One region of the Lentibacillus juripiscarius genome, then DNA from elsewhere that is predicted to be linked to it. Evidence: riboswitches for the same ligand, from Rfam matches in the RefSeq annotation. Region 1 holds a riboswitch; each other region holds the start of a gene.
What was found. Region 1 has a riboswitch for preQ1 ahead of queF (preQ(1) synthase). Riboswitches for the same ligand answer to the same signal wherever they lie in the genome.

Region 1 (3,271 bases):
TGATATCAACAGCGGCAAAACGGGTGCTATCGCTAAACAGCTGTATGATACCCTGACCGGCATCCAGTATGGCAAAACCATGGATCCATTTGGCTGGGTAGTACCAGTGGAGGAACAAGATAAGCAGACGTTGAAAGCTACCGTGTGAACGGGAAAGTCCCGATTAGAAAAGAGTCGCACGGCGTATATCGAAGACAGCAGAAAAAGGTAAAAAACCCCCCTGGCACGATAGAGATGCCAGGGGTTTTGTTTGGTTGGCTTTCTCGGCGAGGGGGGGGTTCGGCAATCATCTTTTCCGACCTGCCGTCTTGACAAGCAGATACACAATCGGGGTATCGATCAGTGCAATTCCTAGCTTGACCAGATACTGCGTGACGACCATGCCGGCCAGTACTGAAAATGGAACAATTCCCCAGAAAGCGACGGTGATGAACAAAACAGTATCAATAAGCTGGCTCGTCATCGTCGATAAATTGTTGCGAAGCCAAAGCTTTGATTCACCGTGTCTTGCTTTTAGACGGTGGAAAATGCTTACGTCAAGGTTCTGGCTTGCGATATACGAGATCAGACTTGCCGCAATCACCCTGAAACTCCCGCCGAGCACTGTTTCAAATTCCGCTTGTAATGCGAAATCAGAGGCGGCCGGCAGCTGAATTGCTACAAAAATGAACCCAAGTGCAATCACCTGTGTCAGGAAGCCCGCCTGAACCGTCCTCCTTGCAGCGTCCTTGCCATAGACCTCCCCAATAACATCGGTAATCAGATAAGTGACGACATATACAATCACAGCTGCAGGCAGGACGACTCCCCCGATGCTGAACAGCTTCACACCTAAAATATTGGATAATAATAACAATCCCACAAATAATGCGTTCAAATATACAAACATCCAGCCTCTCCCTTTCGTTGCTCTATCACGTTATATTGGACCGGTACTCTGACTATATTGCAGGGATTTGCCGGTCACTTAGAGCAGGAACGAAAGGATTCCAAGCCACCCTCTATTACCGGTTGTCGATTTTTTCCGGGTACAGATCATGATTCATGAGCCGATGCGCGGCCATCTCCTCAAATCGTGTGCCAGGCTTCCCGTAATTGCAAAATGGATCGATGGAGATGCCGCCGCGTGGTGTGAATTTTCCCCACACTTCGATATAACGCGGGTCCATCAAATCTATCAGATCGTTCATGATAATATTCATACAGTCTTCGTGAAAATCACCGTGATTACGGAAACTGAACAGATAGAGTTTCAAAGATTTGCTTTCGACCATTTTGGCATCCGGGATATAGCTGATATAAACAGTACCAAAGTCCGGCTGATTCGTTTTCGGGCAAAGTGTCGTAAATTCAGGGCAATTGAATTTGACAAAATAATCCCGGTTCGGGTGCTGGTTTTCGAATGTCTCAAGAACTTCCGGCGTGTAATCAAACTGATACGTGGTGCCCTGGTTACCCAACAGGGACAGTTCCCCCAGATTTTCATCGCGTTTTCCTGTCATGGAATAACCTCCTTCCAGTGTAAAGTGCGTGTTCAACCTTTTAAAATAAAAAAACCACGGCCTAAGGCACATGGTTTTCGCATCACAGTCATCTGTCCTTAGTTTTTTAGAGAGGGTTGAAGCTAAGAACCTCTTCCGTCCGATCAAACGGATATGCAATTATCCAGTTCACGGAATCTATCATATATCGGAAAACGACACATGTCAATGCACGCGAAAATAATAGCTAGGTGAATCTGTTAGCCACCCCGGCCCGGATATACCGTTTAAACTATACACAAGCTGCAAAAAATCATGAGAACCTTAGAAGCCACTCATTTCCAATTTATGGTGGGACAAGGAGCCTGTCTCTATTTTTTTCTGCGCCAAAGGGTGAGGGCGGTTGCGGCTGCTATGGCTGTTCCGGCGATGACGGGGCCTTTTTTCAGCCTATTATCCTCAGTGTACAGGGCATCTTTCATAATCAGGTTCATATTTTGTGGGCGTTCGGCCAGGCGGCGCATAAAATAGCCGAACCAGTCATCACCAAACGGGATGTACGTGCAGAAATTATATCCGTTCTCTGCCAATTTATCCTGCATATCATTACGAAAACCGTAGAGCATCTGGAATTCAAACTTATCCGTTCCGATGGCATTCTCATCTACAAACGCTTTCAATTCATTGATAATATGGTGGTCATGGGTCGCAATGGATGTAAACGTGTTGCCCAGCAGGCGCTGTTTGGCCAGTTTAATAAAATTACGGTCAATATCCTGCTTATCCGAAAACGCGACCTCTTCACTTTCCTTATACGCCCCTTTAACAAGCCTGATGCGCATATCCTTCAGCCTGCTCAGGTCCTCTTCCGCTCTATAAAGATACGACTGGATTACGGTTCCAACATTGTCATAATGCTCACGCAGCTCGTTCAATACATCCAGCGTCGCCTCATAATGGGAATAGTCTTCCATATCAATATTGACGAAAATAGAATACTGTTTTGCCGTATCAAGAATGTCTTTCATGTTTGCAATGCAGTAATCCTGGTCAATATCCAGTCCCAGCTGGGTCAACTTTACCGATAAGTGGCAATCCAGATTCTGCTTATTAATTGTATCCAGAATAGCAAGAATTTGCTCTTTGGCCTGGTTCGCTTCACCTTTATCGGATACAAATTCCCCAAGATTATCAAGGGTGCAGCTGATGCCTTTCGCATTCTGTTCCTTCACAGCATCGACCACACTCTGAATAGTGGTTCCTGCGACAAATTTGTCAGCACCAAGGACGAATCCCCATTTTTTCGCCTGTGCATTTAAGAATTTACTATTTGATAAACCGATAAAAAAATCCCGTGTCACATTCGTCATGCTGAAAACTCCTTCAGTCCCAATTTTATATGTCTGTTCCGTGCAACCGCATTCATCTTTATTAAAAAAATGGCCGCATACTATAACTGTAATCTATCATTTTTTCACAAATCTATTATACTACAAAAATAGACAAAAATTAATATATTTTTTCAAAAAGTAACTGAGATACGTGAGGCGAGTTGTGTTTGTTGTGGAATCGTTCGTTGAGTAAACAGCAATCCTTCCTGTACTGCGAGGCCGGTACGTGACAGCCTGGTTAAAAACTACCCGACATAATTATGACTGAAGGACACTGCGAAGTTTGCGCTCGTGCTGCGCATTTTTGCTTGAGAGATAATCAACTGTTTCCTGTGTCTCGGTCAAATCAACGCGGAGGCCATCTACCTTTTTTTCCAGCTTATCAAACCGTCCGTCCAC
Region 2 (3,271 bases), on a different contig from region 1:
TAATTTGATCATATTGTTCATTTGTCACCGTAACATCCTCCCCTTCATATGTTTCAATGAACCGTTTAAGTTGTTACTCTCATTATAAACGCCCCCACCAAAATAATCTATAGTGAAACGCAGGAAATCATGAACTATCCAAATTGAGTCAAATTCATTCTGCCTATTACGACTTTATAACTTAAAAGTCACGCACATCTGAGGCCTAGTCGAGATCTGACTTCCCTATAACGTATCGAGTCCCTGATTAAGATTCTCTATTACGGTAAGGCTAAGGTGAAAAATCGGAAGGATCTGTCTTACATATGGAATTGGAATTAACCTGGATGGCTTTTATCATGCTTATACTTGCCAGCTACCGGCTGACACACTTAATCGTTTTCGATAAAATAACCGAATTTATCCGCAAACCCTTTTTAACAAAAAAGAAGATCTCACAAAAAGAAACAAAGATGGTACCCAAATCCAAAATCGGCTACCTTCTGACCTGTTATTGGTGTGCAGGAATCTGGAGCGCGATATTTCTCGGTATGATATATTTGTGGATTCCCGATATCGCCCAGTATATAATCCTTGTCCTGGCAATTGCCGGCGGTCAGGCAATCCTTGAGTCATTTGTGGGTGTGAATATTAAACGCACTGCGTTGTATGATGAAGAAGCAAAAGAATTGAAATAAGTTGCTGTCGGCCTATCCCTGTTAGATCTGCTGTCAACATGAACAACATGCACCACTTTATGAATTGGCTTAAGGTTGGAAAACGAACAGCTGTATACTCGTTTGGTTATAATGGTTCAAGAAGGGTTGAAAAAGCGAGCCTTCCCTATACTGGGAAGAGCTCGCTTTCTAGTTTCAAACTTCCGGAGTTGGTGTAGGCTCCGAATAGTCGCCTTATTGGTATTTTTTGGTTAATGTAACAATCATAGTTGCTTGTATGACCAAAATCCCCGCAGCCGCATCCTTCACTTAATAAACACTGGCACATGTTCCGGCTGCTGGTTCATAAAAACAATGATTTTTATATTGACCGGTAAAAGGTTGACCGTACCATGTGGAAGGACATGGACCATATGGATTGAAATACCAAAGCGAATATTTCGATGGATGTCGTCTCCAATATTTCAAATTCTTTCTTGCTAATCTACGCTCAGTTTCCCGTGCCGGTCGATAAAACATACTGCCTTTTTGAACAGCTTCAAACGAATAATTTCCTCCTTGCACTTGATAAATAACTTCCCGTGCTGTTCTTACATCTGTAAAATCTAAACAATCCGCTTTCGCACGATTAACAATTACATTTCCGACAGACAGCATTCCTATTCTTCCTTCACCAACGGCTTCCGCTCTCATCATCCTAGCCATTAGGTCAACGTCTTTACTTGTGTATTTAATGAATGGCATTTTTTCACCCCAAAAATAGTGTATGAAAAAAAGCCAACTGTGTTATATTTTCTGCTATTTTTGTTTTTCCCAATGCAAAAATTTTTTGATGCGCCATCTATACTTAAACAAGATCGTGCTATATCTGAGGATTATATAAGAGGAGTATCCTAATATATCAATTGACGACGACTAGTTTCCACTCACACTGATGTTTATATAAGGTAGCACTCATGAAGAAAACAGCCAATAAAAAGTGTTCCGAACCATATGGTTCGGAACACCCTCCTAACGCGGATTAACTTAATTCATTCTTTTCCATAATATGATTGAAATTCAGTTTCTTGTTCAGTACATACATAACTGGGATTCCGAGAGCCATGATGCCGAATTCACCCGCAGCTGTCGTCAGCCATGTGAGCAGAAATGGCAAGTCGGCGGCCAGATAAAGCTCGAATGCTATAATAAACATATTAAACGTAAATACAATTGTGTTGATGATGAGCAGAGTCAATTTATGTTTAATAAATTTTGCTAGAAGTATAACGATTCCGAGCGATAGTGCTGAGTGGGCTACCCCAAATGTCAAGTCAAAAACCCCGGTTGGGGAGAATAAATTGGTCAAGAGGACGCCCAGTACAATACCGAAAAAATATTTCTTGTTGAAGACAACGAGATGGTTAAAAATTTCCGGAATTCGAAACTGAATGTTCGAGAACGCAATCGGCGCGGCGACCAATGACACAGTGACATAAGCTGCAGCCACAAGTGCATTGGCGGCAAGTGTTTTGATATTCAATCGTATTCCTCCCTAGTTTTTTATCGTGGGATGGTTTCGAACCACGGTTTGGATACAGGTCCCAAACGACTTTATTATACCCGGATGCAAGGAATATGCAAAGGGTTTTCAGTAGATTTTTGAAAAATAATCAGGATATCTGATGTGGTACACCCTGTATGAATGGCTTTTTCCTTTAATGTATGGTTAAAATAGAACGAACAATTCAGACGAACGGTAACACTTTTTCAAAGGGGATGTATGATGAGAAGAATTATTTTATCGACAGAGAGTGGAGCGGATTTACCAAGGGATTTGACTCGAAAACATGCCATTCAAGTGGTCCCAATGCATGTCATTATGGATGGGCAGGATTATTTTGATGGGACGTTACCCGTAGAGGATATTTATGACTATTATGATCGCACCAAAAAAATCCCCTCTACAACATCGACAAATGCCCACGAGTATCACGATTTTTTCACGAAGATAAGAGCGGATTTTCCCGATTGTATTATTATTCACATTGGCTATACGTCAAAGGCATCCTCCTCCTTCCAAAATGCGATACTCGCCTCAGAGGACTTTGAGGATCTTTATCTCATTGATGCTTTGAACGTCACAGGTGGATTAGCTGCTATTGTTATGTATGCTGTCAACTTGTTAGAGAAAAATCCTTCGATTGAACCTGGTAGTTTAATTGAAGAAATGGAAGCAATCGTTCCTAAATCAAGGCTTGCATTTGTTCCTGGCAGCTTAGAATTTCTAAAAGCAGGCGGACGCGTCAGCAATATGGCTTATCTCGGAGGTGCTTTATTAAAATTAAAGCCACGCATTGAATTAGTTGAAGGAAAACTTGTTTCCACAAAAAAATATCGTGGGAAAATGAGTGCAGTTGCGGAAAAACTTTTACAGGATTATTTAAATCAATATGATATTGATCGAGAACAACTCTATTTTCAATACTCGATCGGACTTGATGAAAGTATCAAGAAGCGGATGGATGAAATTGCAAAAGAAAAAGGATTCAAACATGTAAAATGGATGCAGGCAGGGGCTATGATTTCTACTCATGCAGGACCTGGGGGCTTTGGAATTGCAGGTTTAGAAGTTT
Region 3 (3,271 bases), on a different contig from region 1:
TTAAATCCATTGTGAATCGTTTCGCCGTCAACTATTGCAGCCTCAGCTACCTTCATAATATCTTCCCTTGTGGCATCTTTTAGCTTAATATCTTCCAGTGTAACCGGCAGATCCAAGCTGATATAAAATCCGATATATCTTTCCATTTCTTCGAGTGAATGTTTTTCCAGTGCTAATTGGGCCAATGTACCAAAAGCAACTTTTTCACCGTGTGTTAAGTGATGAATTTCGCCATCAAGTGCTGTGAATCCATTATGAATAGCATGAGCCGCAGCCAAACCACCACTTTCAAAACCTAAACCACTAAGGAGCGTATTTGCCTCAATAATCTCCTCAAGTGCCGGGGTTACGACTTTCGCTTTTGCGGATTCATATGCCAAATGACCATATCTAAATAAGGTTTCTTCACATTTTTCAGCAATCGCCTTAGCAGCTATAGTGGTTGTTCCTCCCGCCTGGTTACTTCCACCAAAATTAATTACTGCTCTTGCTTCAATCCATGTGGCCATTGCGTCTGCTATACCCGATGTCAACAGACGTGGAGGTGCTTCTGAAATAACATGTGAATCCAAAAGAATCAAATTTGGATTATGATTATAAAAACGATATGATTCAAAAACACCTTCGTCCGAATAAACCACCGACAATGCACTTGTTGGGGCATCAGCAGACGCAGCAGTTGGTACAATAACGGTATAAGCGTCCAGCTCGTCTGCTATCGCTTTTGATGTATCTAATGTTTTTCCTCCTCCAACACCAACAACAATCGTTGCTCCTGCACCCTTGGCTTCTTTAGAAATCCGCTTAATTTCTTCATTTGAAGCTTCACCATTAAACAGAATTTCTTCTGAGGCTATGTTTTTCTTTTTCAGTGCATCTACAACTTTATGTCCAGCAATATCCCATACGGTTTCATCAGCAATAACAACCGTTTGACTTCCAATATCCTTCAGGTAGTCCCCGATTTTCTCGATTGCATTTTTCCCTTGTACATACTTCGCGGGGCTGATAAAAATTCTTTCCGACATATTAAACATCCTTCCCTCATGGTAATTTAGCGGAATGTAAAACTTGACCAATATATATAATTCCCTAATATGTATATTTTAATGTAACGATATCTTATGGATAAACGGTACCGGTGATTTCAATGAACGATACCACAGTAATAGGGAGGTAATAAAGCAATTTCCAAAATCAGTGGAAATAGTTGAAACAGCCAATTATCAAGCATGAATCCATTGGTTTTTGGGTTAGCCAAAGTATATGCTTCAAATTGGGCGGTATTTTTTTGATCCATTCTTTTGGATACATGAGTGTAAGCGTCTGCGGTAATTTGGTAACTACCATGACCTAATCGTTCTTGTATATACTTCATGTTTGCACCAGATTCAAGTAATAGAACAGTGTGTGTGACGTAAAGAATGAATTGGTAGTCAGAACGTTGAATTATGCGAGAAGGAAGCATTGAATAAGCAGTATTTTGGCATGAAATTGGATTTGACCACATGACAGGAACTCCTCCGCATGCTAAACTAATAGGTGAAACTTAATCAAGAAATCTGCATTGATGCAGGAGAGGTTCGAAACCATCCCTCTATAAAAAACTAGGGAGACAAGACAGTGTGCTTCTTAGTGCTGTCTTTTTTTGTGGGAATCTTTGGATCTCTTTCTTTATCAATAGGGAAAGGGGAAAGGAAATGGATAATCAAAATGCAGTTGTTGTTTTCAGCGGAGGTCAGGATAGTACGACATGCCTGTTTTGGGCGCTGAAGAAGTTCGATCATGTGGAGGTAGTGACATTTCAGTATGGACAGCGTCATATTGCGGAATTGGAATGCGCAAAAGAGATTTGTGCCAGATTAAACGTCCGTCAACATCAACTGGACATGGAATTGTTAAATCAATTGGCACCAAATGCCCTAACCCGTGAGAATATTAAAATCACCGATTATGAAGGAATGCCTTCAACGTTTGTGCCCGGGCGAAATTTATTGTTTTTATCTTTTGCCGCTATTCTAGGAAAACAACTAGGTGCCAAGCATATCATTACTGGCGTAAGTGAAACAGATTTCAGTGGTTATCCCGACTGCCGCGATAGTTTTATCAAGTCACTGAATGTCACGTTGAACTTGTCAATGGATGATCAGTTCGTCTTACACACACCTTTGATGTGGCAGGATAAGTCAGAGGTATGGGAATTAAGTGATCAGCTTGGTGCATTTGAGTTTGTTAAGGAGCATACGCTGACATGTTACAACGGAATCAAGGGAGAAGGCTGTGGGGAATGCCCATCCTGCAAACTCCGTCGTAATGGATTGGAGCAATATGAAATGCGTCGGAATGATGGGGTGGTAAAATGATTCAGCAAATTTATCCTGTTCCCGAACATAATTATGCGTTTGAACTGAATAAAGACTTTCACTTTTCCGCAGCCCATTATATTGCGGATGAGAATGCCGGGAATTGTCAGTATACCCACGGTCATACGTATTTTGCGAATATAACAATCGCTGGTGACACATTGGATTCCACAGGTTTTTTAATAGACTTTAAAACGATCAAAGATTTGATACATAAACGGTTTGATCACACCACATTGAATGAGGATTCAGCTTTTTCCAGTAATCAAGGTGCTTATTTTCCAACAACCGAGGTGGTAGCAAAAACAGTTTATGAGATTATCCAGACCCGTTTAGATACCTTGGAAAATAAACCTGTTTGCTTGCAGATTTTTTTGCGTGAGACCCCGTCAAGTTATTGCATCTATCGGCCTAAAGGGGGATCAGAACGATGAAAATACCTGTACTTGAAATTTTTGGTCCAACCATTCAGGGAGAAGGAATGGTGATTGGACAAAAAACTATGTTCGTTCGAACGGCAGGCTGTGATTATTCCTGTTCATGGTGTGATTCAAAATTTACCTGGGACGGGTCGGAAAAAGAAAAAATCAGGCTGATGGAGCCGGACGAAATTTGGCAGGAATTGAATGAGCAGACGGCTGGAAACTTTGCACATGTAACAATTTCGGGCGGCAATCCAGCTTTGCTTTCCGGGTTAGGTGCTTTTGTTGACCTACTACATGAAAACAAGATAAACATTGCGCTGGAAACACAAGGGAGCAGGTGGCAGCCGTGGTTCGCCAGCATTGACGAGTTAACTCTATCACCAAAGCCGCCCAGTTCCGGAATGAAAACTAATTTTTCCATCCTTGATGACATAATTGCTAAGCTGCAGGAAAAACAAAAAGGGTCATGCAGTTTAAAGATTG

Region 2: another riboswitch for preQ1. It lies ahead of ACFSUO_RS02025 (QueT transporter family protein); the one in region 1 lies ahead of queF (preQ(1) synthase).
Region 3: another riboswitch for preQ1. It lies ahead of queC (7-cyano-7-deazaguanine synthase QueC); the one in region 1 lies ahead of queF (preQ(1) synthase).

Annotation. Positions count from the first base shown of each region.
Region 1 is NZ_JBHUNA010000038.1:45,347-48,617, forward strand. It holds gene ACFSUO_RS14405 (branched-chain amino acid aminotransferase) at 1-148, shown strand, start outside; gene ACFSUO_RS14410 (queuosine precursor transporter) at 287-889, opposite strand; gene queF (preQ(1) synthase) at 1,005-1,502, opposite strand; PreQ1 riboswitch class I at 1,595-1,641, opposite strand; gene ACFSUO_RS14420 (proline dehydrogenase family protein) at 1,853-2,851, opposite strand; gene ACFSUO_RS14425 (hypothetical protein) at 3,131-3,271, opposite strand, start outside.
Region 2 is NZ_JBHUNA010000003.1:167,838-171,108, forward strand. It holds gene ACFSUO_RS02010 (hypothetical protein) at 1-28, opposite strand, end outside; gene ACFSUO_RS02015 (DUF1360 domain-containing protein) at 306-677, shown strand; gene ACFSUO_RS02020 (cell wall hydrolase) at 966-1,400, opposite strand; gene ACFSUO_RS02025 (QueT transporter family protein) at 1,678-2,178, opposite strand; PreQ1 riboswitch class I at 2,185-2,229, opposite strand; gene ACFSUO_RS02030 (DegV family protein) at 2,422-3,271, shown strand, end outside.
Region 3 is NZ_JBHUNA010000023.1:10,217-13,487, reverse strand. It holds gene ACFSUO_RS11190 (glycerol dehydrogenase) at 1-1,028, opposite strand, end outside; gene ACFSUO_RS11185 (hypothetical protein) at 1,148-1,510, opposite strand; PreQ1 riboswitch class I at 1,573-1,617, shown strand; gene queC (7-cyano-7-deazaguanine synthase QueC) at 1,701-2,363, shown strand; gene ACFSUO_RS11175 (6-pyruvoyl trahydropterin synthase family protein) at 2,360-2,797, shown strand; gene queE (7-carboxy-7-deazaguanine synthase QueE) at 2,794-3,271, shown strand, end outside.